DNA from 4 places in the Shewanella sp. YLB-07 genome. Region 3 is predicted to be linked to each of the others. Evidence: predicted binding sites of a transcription regulator. Region 3 holds the regulator's gene; each other region holds the start of a gene.
The links. Region 3 encodes sigma-54, which starts transcription at its own class of promoters, with help from an activator protein. Its sites were predicted from a motif close to GTTGGCACGNNNNTNGNNT; they were not measured.
Positions count from the first base shown of each region.

Region 1: flhA (flagellar biosynthesis protein FlhA) is a predicted target of sigma-54. The motif match lies at 1,836-1,854, and genes of this name have one in related genera.
Region 2: FS373_RS18035 (DUF1778 domain-containing protein) is a predicted target of sigma-54. The motif match lies at 1,240-1,258, and genes of this name have one in related genera.
Region 4: flgJ (flagellar assembly peptidoglycan hydrolase FlgJ) is a predicted target of sigma-54. The motif match lies at 1,692-1,710, and genes of this name have one in related genera.

Region 1 covers NZ_VOQB01000010.1:122,725-125,922, forward strand. The annotation lists gene flhA (flagellar biosynthesis protein FlhA) at 1-1,799, opposite strand, end outside; gene flhB (flagellar biosynthesis protein FlhB) at 2,082-3,198, opposite strand, start outside.
Region 2 covers NZ_VOQB01000008.1:120,988-124,185, reverse strand. The annotation lists gene FS373_RS18040 (hypothetical protein) at 305-901, opposite strand; gene FS373_RS18035 (DUF1778 domain-containing protein) at 1,320-1,592, shown strand; gene FS373_RS18030 (GNAT family N-acetyltransferase) at 1,589-2,098, shown strand; gene FS373_RS18025 (substrate-binding domain-containing protein) at 2,325-3,198, opposite strand, start outside.
Region 3 covers NZ_VOQB01000011.1:108,607-111,804, reverse strand. The annotation lists gene lptB (LPS export ABC transporter ATP-binding protein) at 1-680, shown strand, start outside; gene FS373_RS21745 (RNA polymerase factor sigma-54) at 834-2,318, shown strand; gene hpf (ribosome hibernation promoting factor) at 2,533-2,820, shown strand; gene ptsN (PTS IIA-like nitrogen regulatory protein PtsN) at 2,823-3,198, shown strand, end outside.
Region 4 covers NZ_VOQB01000010.1:150,415-153,612, reverse strand. The annotation lists gene flgH (flagellar basal body L-ring protein FlgH) at 1-402, shown strand, start outside; gene FS373_RS20715 (flagellar basal body P-ring protein FlgI) at 443-1,534, shown strand; gene flgJ (flagellar assembly peptidoglycan hydrolase FlgJ) at 1,759-2,766, shown strand; gene flgK (flagellar hook-associated protein FlgK) at 2,855-3,198, shown strand, end outside.

The DNA of each region.
Region 1 (3,198 bases), on a different contig from region 3:
TCTGTTTCCGGCCCGCTGATCTCCTGGACAATCATTCGTTTAAGAGAGATACGTACGGCAGCGGTCAGTACTTCGGTGTCGGCACTCTTGGGACCGTACTCGAGCAATGTCTGTACTATTGTCCTAAGGTCGCGAATCGAAACACCTTCGTTGAGTAAGTTTTGCATGACTTTAACCACAGTTCCCAAGGGCATAACGTCAGGTATGAAGCCATCGACTAACTTAGGAGAATGTTTGGCCAACATATCCATAAGCTGCTGAACTTCCTCATAACCGAGAAGCTTAGCCGCATTATTAGTTAATAGCTGACTCAAGTGAGTCGCCACGACCGTTGCTGCGTCTACCACGGTATACCCTAAGGTTTGCGCATGCTCTCTAAGCTCTGGGGCTATCCAAACCGCATCTAAGCCAAAGGCAGGATCTTTCGTCTCTATGCCATCGAGTTTGCCATACACCTGGCCTGGATTGATGGCGAGTTCACAGTCATGTCTTATCTCGGCTTCACCGGACGCAACTCCCATCAAGGAGATACGATAAGTATTTGGAGACAGATCTAAGTTATCGCGAATATGCACCGCAGGTACCAAAAAGCCAAGCTCTTGGGATAGCTTCTTACGCACCCCTTTTATCCTGCCTAGCAACTCGCCGCCCTGGCCTTTATCGACCAAAGGGATTAGCCGATAACCGACTTCTAATCCTATGGTATCGACATGCTGAACATCATCCCAGCTCAGCTCCTTCGGTTTAGCGGCTGCCTTATCCGCAGCAGGTTTTTTCGCAAGCGCCAGGGACTCTTCACGCTCCTGCGCTTGTTTTTTATATAAAAAATAAGCTACTGAACCGACAACTAATGCCAGAGAGATGAAGGCAAAATGTGGCATGCCAGGCACTATCCCCATAATAAACAAGACACCAGCAGCAATCGCTATTGACTTAGGGTTGTCAAGCATCTGCGACATCATCATCTGGCCCATGTCACCGGACTCGTTCTGACGTGTGACCATCAATGCCGCAGCAATTGAGAGTAAAAGGCCGGGGATCTGGGCAACCAGTCCATCACCTATGGTAAGAAGAGTATAGATCTCGACCGCAGAAGAAAAATCTAGGTCATGCTGCACCATGCCGATAACGAATCCACCCAAGATATTGATCACCATGATCATGATCCCGGCAATTGCATCACCTTTAACAAATTTAGATGCACCGTCCATTGCCCCGTAAAAATCGGCTTCCTTGGTGACTTCGGCGCGCCTATCTCTTGCCTGTTCTTGGTTTAACACGCCAGCATTCAAGTCGGCATCGATAGCCATCTGCTTACCTGGCATGGCGTCTAAGGTAAAGCGAGCACTAACTTCTGCTATACGCCCAGCACCTTTGGTGACCACGGCGAAGTTAATGATAATAAGGATTAAGAATACTACCAGGCCAACGGCATAATTTCCGCCTATCACAACCGATCCAAAAGACTCAATCACTTTACCGGCAGCATCACCACCGTTGTGTCCTTCGAGTAAGACGATACGAGTCGATGCCACATTGAGCGCGAGGCGCAGTAAGGTCGCAATAAGCAACACACTGGGGAAAGCGGCGAAATCTAATGGTCTGTCGGTGTAAATAGCCACCAGCAATACGACTAAGGCCAAAGCTATGTTAAATGAGAACAAAATATCTAGCAGGAATGGTGGCATAGGCAATATGATCATGCCTAACGCAGCGAGAACAAACAAAGGCGTGCCTAAGCCTTTAAAACTCGAAGGTTTTATTTTTTTCAGTTGACCCAGTCGTGCTTTAACATCCATTCAAGAAATCCAAACTTTTGACATCTAGCTCTAACAAAGCAATTTTTGAGCCAAGTAATGGAAATAATTTCCGTCATTAATAACTAAGTTATCAATATTGTTTTTATTTTATAAGTCAGCACTATACCGTTAGACTGACGTTAAATGAATGCCTAAGAAGTTAACTGAATAAATTTACAGCAGAAATACACTATATAACCAACATTGATTGGGTTTTACCGAGAAATCTAGCTTAGGTACATGGCCAAGAAGTATCGGATACGGAGGAAACACTCGGTATCATTAATATTTTAAATCCTTAGGTATGGGCTGTTTAAGCGGAATAGCCGTTGGCCTTCGGCCTCCGTGTTGTTGGTATTGACGTAACTGGAATACATAAGCTAAAACCTGAGCGACGGCGGTGAATAGTCCCTCAGGGATCTCTTGATCTATTTTAGTCGTATGATATATGGCGCGGGCCAGAGGCGGAGCAGAGATAATAGCAATCTCATGTTCACGGGCTATCTCTCTAATCTTAAAAGCAATTTCATCGACACCTTTTGCCAGCACATAGGGCGCCGTCGACTTCATGGCATCGTATTTCACCGCGACAGCATAGTGCTCCGGATTAACGACGATAACATCGGCATTGGGAACTTCTGACATCATACGTCTCTGAGCCACCTCCCTTTGCATCTGCCTTATCTTACCTTTGACCTCAGGCTTACCCTCAGTGTCCTTATATTCATCTTTGACTTCCTGCTTGGTCATCTTGAGTTGCTTTTTGTGATTCCAGATTTGAAATGGCACATCGATAACCACGATGAGTATGGTAGATGAGCACAGCAAGATGAACATCCAAACTAATAGATCCAGCGCCCGGTATACATTCCCAGGAAGATGATCCCGAGACAGGGCCAAGATATCATTAAAGTAGAAGTTCAAGAGAAAGTATGCGGATAATGCGACAACCGAAAACTTAGCGATACCTTTGGTCAACTCCACAAGGGCTTGCACGCCAAACATTCTTTTAAATCCTTTCATAGGATTCATCTTCTCAGTTTTCGGCATAAATGCCTTGGTAGAGAAGGTGATACCGCCTAAAACGATATTACCTATGAAGGCTACTAAAGCGATGACAAATATCAGGCTGGCCATGGGAAAGGCAAGCTCTCGCCCTATCATGCTCCAAACCAAAACCATCTGATTGGTGTCAAAAATTTGTTCCCTGTCCATGGTGAACAAGGTGGTCATTATGGTGACTAAGCTACTGGCAATACTTGGGCCGACCATGGCAAAACCGACCGCGGCCGACATCAAGACCGCCGAGGTTCCCAGCTCTTTGGAGCGTGCAACCTGGCCTTTCTCCCGGGATTGTTCTAATCGCCTGGGGGTGGCCTCTTCGGTTTTCTCTTGGCTA
Region 2 (3,198 bases), on a different contig from region 3:
CTTTGTTGCCATTCATGCTATCTGAGTGGTAAAGCTTTCTCAACGATGTGATGCTTGTTTTGCGGGCTTTACACTCAATATAGAAATATTAATGGGTGATCATTGATGCCATCATCCATGTTATCTGCACAGTCATAGGATCAGGTCTTGATTCTTGCCCGATGCATTGACTTAGGTATGGCAAATATGACTAAACAATTTGTGCAATACTTGTTGCTCTAGCAAACTTTGGGGCAAAGGTGAGTCAGCCACGCACTCTGTCATTACTGTGGGAACATGACCGCATAAATACCAATCGATTTTTTCATGTTTCTACTGTGATAGCTACATGAGCAAGTTCAACTGAAAACATAAAGCCAAATTTAGCCAACAACACACAAGATCTTTCGCTATCATCTTCGATTTTATTCAGCACCTCTTTAACGAATTTCTGCTCTCTTTTTCGAACATACGCTAGAGTTCTCGGGAGTTCCTTTAACTCAATTTTTGACTTCATAAGATCATGAGCAAGCTTATTTCTGATGTTCTTTATTTCATGCAAAGGAGGTAGTAACTCTCTAAATTCTTTTTTTTCACTAGCCTCTTCAAACTCATAAATATTGATAAATGACTTCAACGTCTCAATTTTCTTACCTAGCATTGCATCTTTTATTTCAGGCTCGATACAGACTAGCAAGTTACTAATTTTGTGTTCAATGAGAAGAACAATGCTAAAAAACATTCCCGTTTTTGCATTAGACTCTTGAGTCCTAGCTTTAAGCCACTTATTACCCTCTGCTACGATCTCTATCAGTTTTTGCGTATTTGCTTCCGGTGATTGAGGCACTCGATAAGTAATAGTTGGCTTAGCTTGAGCCTTTGGTTTTTTATAATAACCAAATTTATTAAGTAATTTTTCCACGATTCCCTCTTAAACATTCAACACCTGCAATAAGGTTGTACCTAAAGAGCCAATAAAACGCACTGGTAAGCTCCTAGTATCGTAAACAGGATACTTCCATGAGAAAAAGTATGTCAAATAACTCATTGGTAAAATGTGCTTTCTGTCAGCGCTGACTCACTTTGGGGCAGAAACGTGTCAGTCTGATTCGTATCGATGTAAAATAGATTGCGCGACTAGGGTATGCCTTTAGCAATAGCTTGAAAAACGTTTTGGGGCTCTTTCGAATCCAATTCGCCATGAAAAAACCAACAAGGCTACCCATTTTTTCAATACTTATTTGTTGGTTCGCGTGCCAAAATGACACAGCAATTGCTTGTTGAACACTTTAAGACCATAATATCCATGTGACACTTTGACACGACAGGATAATTACATTATGGCTACTACTTTGCCTCGCATCACTGCAAGAGTTGATGTCGATACACAAGATTTACTTACTAAGGCGGCAGCAATTGCTGGTATGTCTAGTATTAACTCATTTGTCTTGAGCGCTGCAATCGAAAAAGCAAAACAAGTTATTGAGCGTGAGCAATTGCTAAAACTTAGTCAAACTGATGCAATGTTGTTGATGAAAAGCTTAGACCGCCCAGCAACGACAAACTCAAAGCTTAAAGCTGCTTCTGAACGTTACGAGAACAAAGTTCAATGATGAATACGGTACTTCTAGACAAAGTTAAACACGGTAGAAACCGATTCAACTGTGGTATTGAATCTCTTAACAACTATCTGAAAGTGATGGCGAGTCAGCAAGCAAAGAAAGACAACACCAGAACTTTCGTTTTAGAAGATGATAACGATAACTCGCATATCATTAGCTTTTATACACTAACAATGACACCAATTGACTTAAAGGCTTTACCCGATAAGTTACAAAAAAAGCATCAATCATCTACTTCTGGCGGTCTCATTGCCCGTTTAGCTGTCGATGATCGCTATAAAGGGAAAGGCTTTGGTGAGTGGTTACTTATCGATGCACTACGAAAGCTACTAGCCGCCAGTGACAGCGTTGCATTCCCAGTGGTTATTGTTGACGCAAAAGACGGCGCAAAACACTTCTATGAGCGCTATGGATTCAAAACATTTCAAGATGAAGAGAACAAACTCTTCATCACCATTTCTGATGTTAGAGCGAGCTTAGGCTATTTAGAAGACTAAAAAATACCTTTCTTTCGACTATAGACGCCATCTTTTAATAATCTATGGGTTAGAAATAGACATCAAGGACTATAGACGGCTCAATGAAACATAAATCACCGTACCGCTGTCTATTCAAATAAGTTCTCGTAGGGCAAACTCGCATTAACAGCATGTGAATGAGTAATAGATCTAAATGATAATGTGTTATTCCTTAAGCTCTAATTTATGTTGTTATGCGAACGCGCTAAGGGACTTGCTGTATTAATGGCGTCATGGTCCAGCGCTTTTCTAATTTCTTTCCTTCTTTTAAGTTGATGGTTCCTTGTTGAGAAATGATAGCTTGTCCTTCTTCACTTAAAATATAGTTCATAATATCTCTGGTCTTTTGCTGGGGGTGATTAAGCACAACCATATATAACGGCCTAAAATAGGGATATTGCCCAGATGCAATATTCTGCTTCGATGGGTAAACACCATCAATCGATAATATTGACACAGCTCTTTTTCTTGCAGAACTGATGCCAGTAACAGCGATACCGTAAATGGAACGAGACTCAATGTTCTTTTCAAGCGGTCCTGACGATTCATGTTGCAAGGTTTTTATGGGTAATTCAAAATGAGGGTCATCAAAAATGAGCATTCTGAACATGTAACTAACGCCTGAAATGGATGAACTCCTGACATTGACATCTATCGCCTGATTATCCCCCCCAAGAGATTGCCAGTTACTGATTTTACCAACATAGATATTTCTTAATTGCTGTGATGAGATGTTTTTTACCGGGTTACTTTTATGTGTAATGACGACAATCGCATCCCAAGCCACATGAACCATCGTCACGCCTTGTTCCTCACTGACGATGTCCCCATTTAGCCGTAAGACATGCCTACATGAGCCACCCACATCCGCTATCCCGTTGGCTGTTAAACGAATTCCTTTAGTGGCGCCGCCCCCAGCCATTCTAAACTTGATGTCATATTTTTCTGTATATGCCTTAGCTATTTCTTCCATAAATGCCTTTCTTGATATCCCACAGCCCATCCAGGTGATCCTTTCATTTGCATACAGTGGTGAAACATTCGAGATCAATATGAAAGCAGTAAAAATACAGATTAAC
Region 3 (3,198 bases):
GAGCCGTAGTTCAAGATGTCAGTATCACAGTCAAAACCGGACAGATAGTCGGTCTGTTAGGCCCTAATGGCGCGGGAAAAACCACCACTTTCTACATGATCGTAGGCTTAGTACAGAGTGATAAAGGTAGGATCTTAATCGATGATGATGATCTGACCTTAGATCCTATGCACTTGAGGGCAAGAAAAGGCATAGGTTACCTGCCTCAAGAGGCGAGCATCTTTAGGAAGTTATCGGTTAGGGATAACATAATGGCGGTACTACAGACACGTTCAGATATAGATAACAACACCCGGGAAGAACAACTCGAGAGCCTTCTGGAAGAGTTTCATATTACCCATATTCGTGACAGCCAAGGCATGGCACTCTCGGGCGGTGAACGCAGACGCGTCGAGATAGCCAGAGCCTTGGCAGCTAACCCTAAGTTTATTCTCCTCGATGAGCCCTTTGCAGGGGTGGATCCTATTTCGGTTATCGACATTAAAAAAATCATCGAGCAGCTTAAGAGTCGCGGCTTAGGTGTACTGATCACTGACCATAATGTGCGTGAAACTTTAGACGTATGTGAGCGAGCTTACATAGTCAGTCACGGAAATTTAATCGCTGAAGGTACACCCGCCGAGATCTTGGACAATAAGCAAGTACGAGCTGTGTACTTAGGTGAACAATTCAAGCTATAGTTAATCAAGAGACTCATTCTTAACGCGCATTAAGGGATGAGTATTTATCGACACTCGGCTTACTCAGCCTAAGGTCCAGGGGCTCAGAGAAACCCCAAACAAGTCAAAGCAGGCTTTCTCATTTTATAATTACAATGAAGGGAATAGCGGTAAATGAAAGCGTCACTCCAGCTTAAAATGGGTCAGCAGTTAACCATGACACCACAACTGCAGCAGGCTATACGTCTATTGCAACTATCGTCGCTGGAACTGCAACAAGAAATCCAACAAGCGTTAGACTCCAACCCCCTTCTCGAACTAGATGAAGAACAGGTTGACCCCCCAGTCAATGGTGAAGATAAGACCATAGACGCAGAAGACTTTAACGCCACGGGTGATGGCGAAGGTGATGGTCCAATCGACAGCTCTGCGGTTGAAACCTCAGAGGCAATAACCCAAGATTCCATGCCAGAAGAGCTCCCCATGGACACCACTTGGGATGAAGTCTATACCGCGTCTCCGAACTCGAGTTCTGGTGCCATGCGCGACGATGATATGCCCTTCCAAGGCGAGACCAGCGAAGGTTTGTATGAGCATCTCGAATGGCAGAAGAACCTGACACCGTTTTCTGATAATGATCTCGCCATAGCGACCGCCATCATAGATGCCATTGATGAGAGGGGCTATCTCACCCAAAGTGTTGAAGATATTCTCGAGGCCATGGGTGATCCAGAAATTGAACAGGATGAAGTTGAAGCCGTCCTCAAACGTATCCAACACTTCGATCCTATCGGCATAGCAGCCAGGGACCTCAGCGAATGTCTCTTGATTCAACTGGCACAATACGCAGATACAACCCCCCACATAGATAATGCCAGGCTCCTTATCAAAGATCATCTGGATCTGATCGCAGGACGTGATTTCCGCCAGTTAATGCGTAAGACTAAGCTTAAGGAAGATGATCTCAGAGTCGCCATTGAGTTAATCCAAACGCTTAATCCCCGCCCAGGACTCGCCATTACTCCAGGTAAAGATGAGTATGTCATCCCAGATGTCACTGTGACCAAGAAGAAAGGTCGTTGGATGGTTGAGTTAAATCCAGACAATATGCCGAAGATCAACGTCAACCAACATTATGCATCCATGGTGAAAAGTACCAAGAATCAATCAGATAGTCAGTTTATTCGTGGTCACCTGCAAGAGGCTAAGTGGTTTATCAAGAGCTTAGAGAGCCGCAACGAGACCTTACTGAAAGTCTCAAACTGCATAGTTAAATTCCAACAGGGCTTCTTCGAATTCGGTGAAGAAGCCATGAAACCTATGGTATTGAACGACATAGCCGAAGCCGTAGAGATGCACGAATCCACCATATCCCGTGTCACCACACAAAAATATATGCATACCCCGAGGGGCATATTTGAGCTGAAATACTTTTTCTCCAGCCATGTGGGGACCGATGATGGCGGCGAGTGTTCATCTACCGCCATTCGTGCTTTCATAAAGAAGCTGGTTGCAGCCGAAAATCAACAGAAACCACTCAGCGACAGTAAGATGGCTTTGCTATTAGCAGAGCAGGGAATTCAGGTCGCGAGGCGCACCATAGCTAAGTATCGTGAAGCCATGTTGATTCCACCATCGAATCAACGTAAGAGTTTATAAAGAAGGAAGTAAGGTCGTCACCTAAATAGAAAAATCTACTTAGCCACGACCTGATTAGCGCTCATGTTGAGCGCTAATCACCAGAAGCAGCCTGTAGTCGATAACCCTTAGGCTCAACTCCTGGTATAACAGGGAATTATGTTGTGAGTTAAATCCCGAAAGATTTTTCTACAACCTACCTAAGAGTTAAATTGGACACTGGAGGAGTATTTCTATGCAAATAAACCTAACTGGACACCATATAGAGATCACTACATCGCTAAGGCAATATGTCGAAGAAAAGTTCACTAAGCTTGAACGACATTTCGATCAGATCAATAATGTACACGTTATTTTAAATGTTCAGAAAATGCAGCAAAAAGCCGAAGCTAAACTCCACCTTGCCGGTGGTGAGGTTTTTGCTATGTCAGAGAACGCTGACATGTACGCCGCTATCGACTCCCTGATTGATAAGCTCGACCGTCAGGTTATTAAACACAAAGAGAAGCTAACAAAGCATTAATAATGGAATTAAGCACCATCCTGCAGCCGGAATGTACAACTTGCGCCACTCCGGGCAGTAAGAAAAAGGTACTGGAACTCATCAGCGATCTTGCCGCTGTCCAGTACCCAACCCTATCTTCACAAGAGATTTTTGAAAGTCTCTTGGCGAGGGAAAAAATGGGAAGCACAGGTATAGGTAATGGTATTGCGATTCCTCATGGTAGGTTGAGCAATATAAGTCAACCGGTTGCTGTATTAATCAAGTGCGAAGAGCCTATCTCCTTCGACGCCATTGATAAGCAACCTGTAGATATACTATTTGCACTTTTAGTCCCTGCGGATCAATGTGAGCAGCACTTGAGTACTCTGTCATCCATGGCTGAGAAACTCAATAACA
Region 4 (3,198 bases), on a different contig from region 3:
ACGGATTTAACACTCGATCCCATCTATGCCGGTGGCGGTAATATCACCATAGGCGGACAACCCTTGGATCTGAGATACAAGGACAGCATGAATACCAAGCGTGAATCCGATGCCGATCAGAGTAATAGTTTGAGTGGCAGCATTTCGGCCAATGTGATGCAGGTTCTCAACAATGGTAACTTAGTTATTCGCGGAGAAAAGTGGATAAGTATCAACAATGGTGATGAATTTGTGCGCATAACCGGAGTGGTGCGCTCACAAGATATACGTCCTGATAACACTATTGATTCACCAAGAGTAGCCAATGCACGTATTCAATACAGTGGTACAGGTACTTTTGCGGATGTGCAGAAGGTTGGTTGGCTCAGTTCATTCTTTATGGGGAGTTGGTGGCCTTTCTAAGGCTGCTATTGAACCTAGTCGTGATTAAGGAATTAACGCTATGAAATATAAATTTATCACTCTTTTATTGCTGATTTTTGTGGCTGCTCCAAGCCAGGCACAACGGATAAAAGACATTGCAAACGTTCAAGGTGTGCGCCATAACCAACTCATAGGCTATGGTATGGTTGTCGGCCTGCCTGGCACGGGTGAGAAGACGCGTTATACCGAGCAGACGTTTAAGACTATGCTGAAAAACTTTGGCATCAATTTGCCCGATAATTTTCGGCCCAAGATTAAGAATATCGCCGTTGTCGCGGTTCATGCGGATATGCCGCCCTTTATCAAACCCGGACAAACTATGGATGTCACTGTGTCGAGTCTGGGCGAAGCCAAGAGTCTGCGCGGCGGAACCTTAATCCAGACCTTCCTCAAGGGGGTCGATGGTCATGTCTATGCCATTGCACAGGGGAGTATGGTGGTCAGTGGTTTCAGCGCAGAAGGTCTAGATGGCTCAAAAGTCATTCAAAATACGCCTACCGTTGGCCGAATTCCTAACGGCGCCATTGTCGAGCGTACTGTTGCTACGCCTTTTTCAACTGGCGACTACCTCACATTTAACCTACGTCGCGCCGATTTCTCGACGGCTAAACGATTAGCCGATGCCATCAATGAGTTGCTGGGTCCAGGAATGGCGAGACCCTTAGATGCGGCTTCAATACAGGTGAGTGCGCCAAGAGATGTGTCTCAGCGAGTGTCGTTTTTGGCAACATTAGAGAATATTCAGGTTGAACCGGCAGCAGAATCTGCCAAGATCATCGTTAACTCACGTACCGGGACCATAGTGGTGGGCGAAAATGTGCGTCTGCTACCTGCGGCCGTGACTCATGGTGGCTTAACTGTCACGATTGCCGAAGCGACTCAGGTATCACAGCCAAATGCCTTGGCAGGTGGTCAAACCGTTGTGACTACAGACAGCACCATAGATGTCAATGAGTCAGACAGACGTATGTTTATGTTTAACCCTGGCACGACACTGGATGAATTGGTTAGGGCCGTTAACTTAGTGGGCGCAGCCCCCTCGGATGTGCTCGCTATTCTGGAAGCCTTGAAGGTGGCTGGAGCACTGCAGGGTGAACTCATCATCATCTAGTTATATGGCTAGATCTTGTTAGTCTTAACTTCCTTTAAAGATGTTCAGTTAGGGCCTGGTTCCAGGCCCTAACACTTTCTGTTCATTAGTGTATTACTCTTCAATACTTCCCCAAAAAAACCGATGTTTATTGGATTAAAACTCAGCATGCTGATGATCTGGCATGTGCTTTGCTTTATAAAAACAATACCGTCTGTTTATTGTCGGCACAACCGGGAACTCTTATGGAAAAGCTGTCAAATTCATCACACTTTTTGGACATTGGAGGTCTTGACTCGTTAAGAGCCAAGGCCCTGAAAGATGATAAGGCCGCTTTAAAGGAGGTGGCACAGCAATTCGAAGGGATCTTCGTGCAGATGCTGATGAAAAGCATGCGCTCTGCCAATGCTGTGTTCGAATCCGATAGCCCGATGAACAGCGAATACACTAAATTCTATGAGCAGATGCATGATCAGCAGATGTCGGTCAACTTATCAGAAAAGGGCATGTTAGGGCTCGCGGATATGATGATGCAACAACTGTCTCCCGAAACTAGCAATGTCACACCTGCATCTGTGCTTAGAGGCGATATGCATTCGGGTTTATCTCAAGCATCTTTCAAATCTCATGTGATGAACCGGGCAATAATGCCTGATGAAGCCATAAAAGCCGAGGACAGGGCAGATGCTAAGCCCATGAATCCCTTAGACAGTATTTTGACAGGCAAGAGTTTGCCATCTGAAGTAAGAAAGGCGGAAACGACCTTCACCGATAGAGATGATTTTGTCGCTAAGCTCTACCCCCATGCAGAAAAAGCGGCGCTAGCTTTAGGCACTAAACCCGAAGTCTTGATAGCACAGTCGGCTCTGGAAACGGGTTGGGGTCAGAAAATGATAAAAGGGGCTCGAGGCGAATCTAGCAACAACCTTTTTAACATCAAAGCGGATAAACGTTGGCAGGGTGATAAGGCCTTAGTCAGTACGCTCGAGTTCGAACAAGGTATTGCGGTACAGCAAAAAGCCGATTTTCGTGTCTACGAAGACATAAAGCAAAGTTTTGATGACTTTGTCAGCTTTATTTCTGATGGACCTAGGTACCAAGAAGCGATGAAGAAAGCCGCCAATCCCAACGAATTTATCAAAGCATTACAAGATGCTGGCTATGCAACTGATCCTCACTATGCCGATAAAGTGATCAAGGTGATGGAATCAATTAAGCCGGATATTAGGCTGCCATCTTTGGGAGCAAGGTAATGATTTTTATTTGTAACAGATATGAGTTTTCCTTTGCGCAGCAGAGTATGCAGCAAGGTGAACGGCAATTAGATAGGAGTCGAGTGTAATGTCTATGGACCTTTTAAATATTGCCCGCACCGGTGTCTTGGCTTCTCAGGCGCAGCTTGCTGTGACCAGTAACAATATCGCTAACGCTAATACCCAGGGATACCACAGGCAAGTTGCCGAACAGTCCAGTCTGGAATCCCAGCGTATGGGGGATAACTTTTATGGTGCTGGGACCTATATTTCTGATGTAAAACGCATCTATAACGAATATGCCGCTCGTGAGTTGAGGATTGGTCAAACCGGTGTCAGTGAAGCTCAGACCACTCAGATTAAGATGAGTGAACTCGATCAGCTGTTTTCACAAATTGGCAAATCCATACCACAGAGTCTGAATGACTTGTT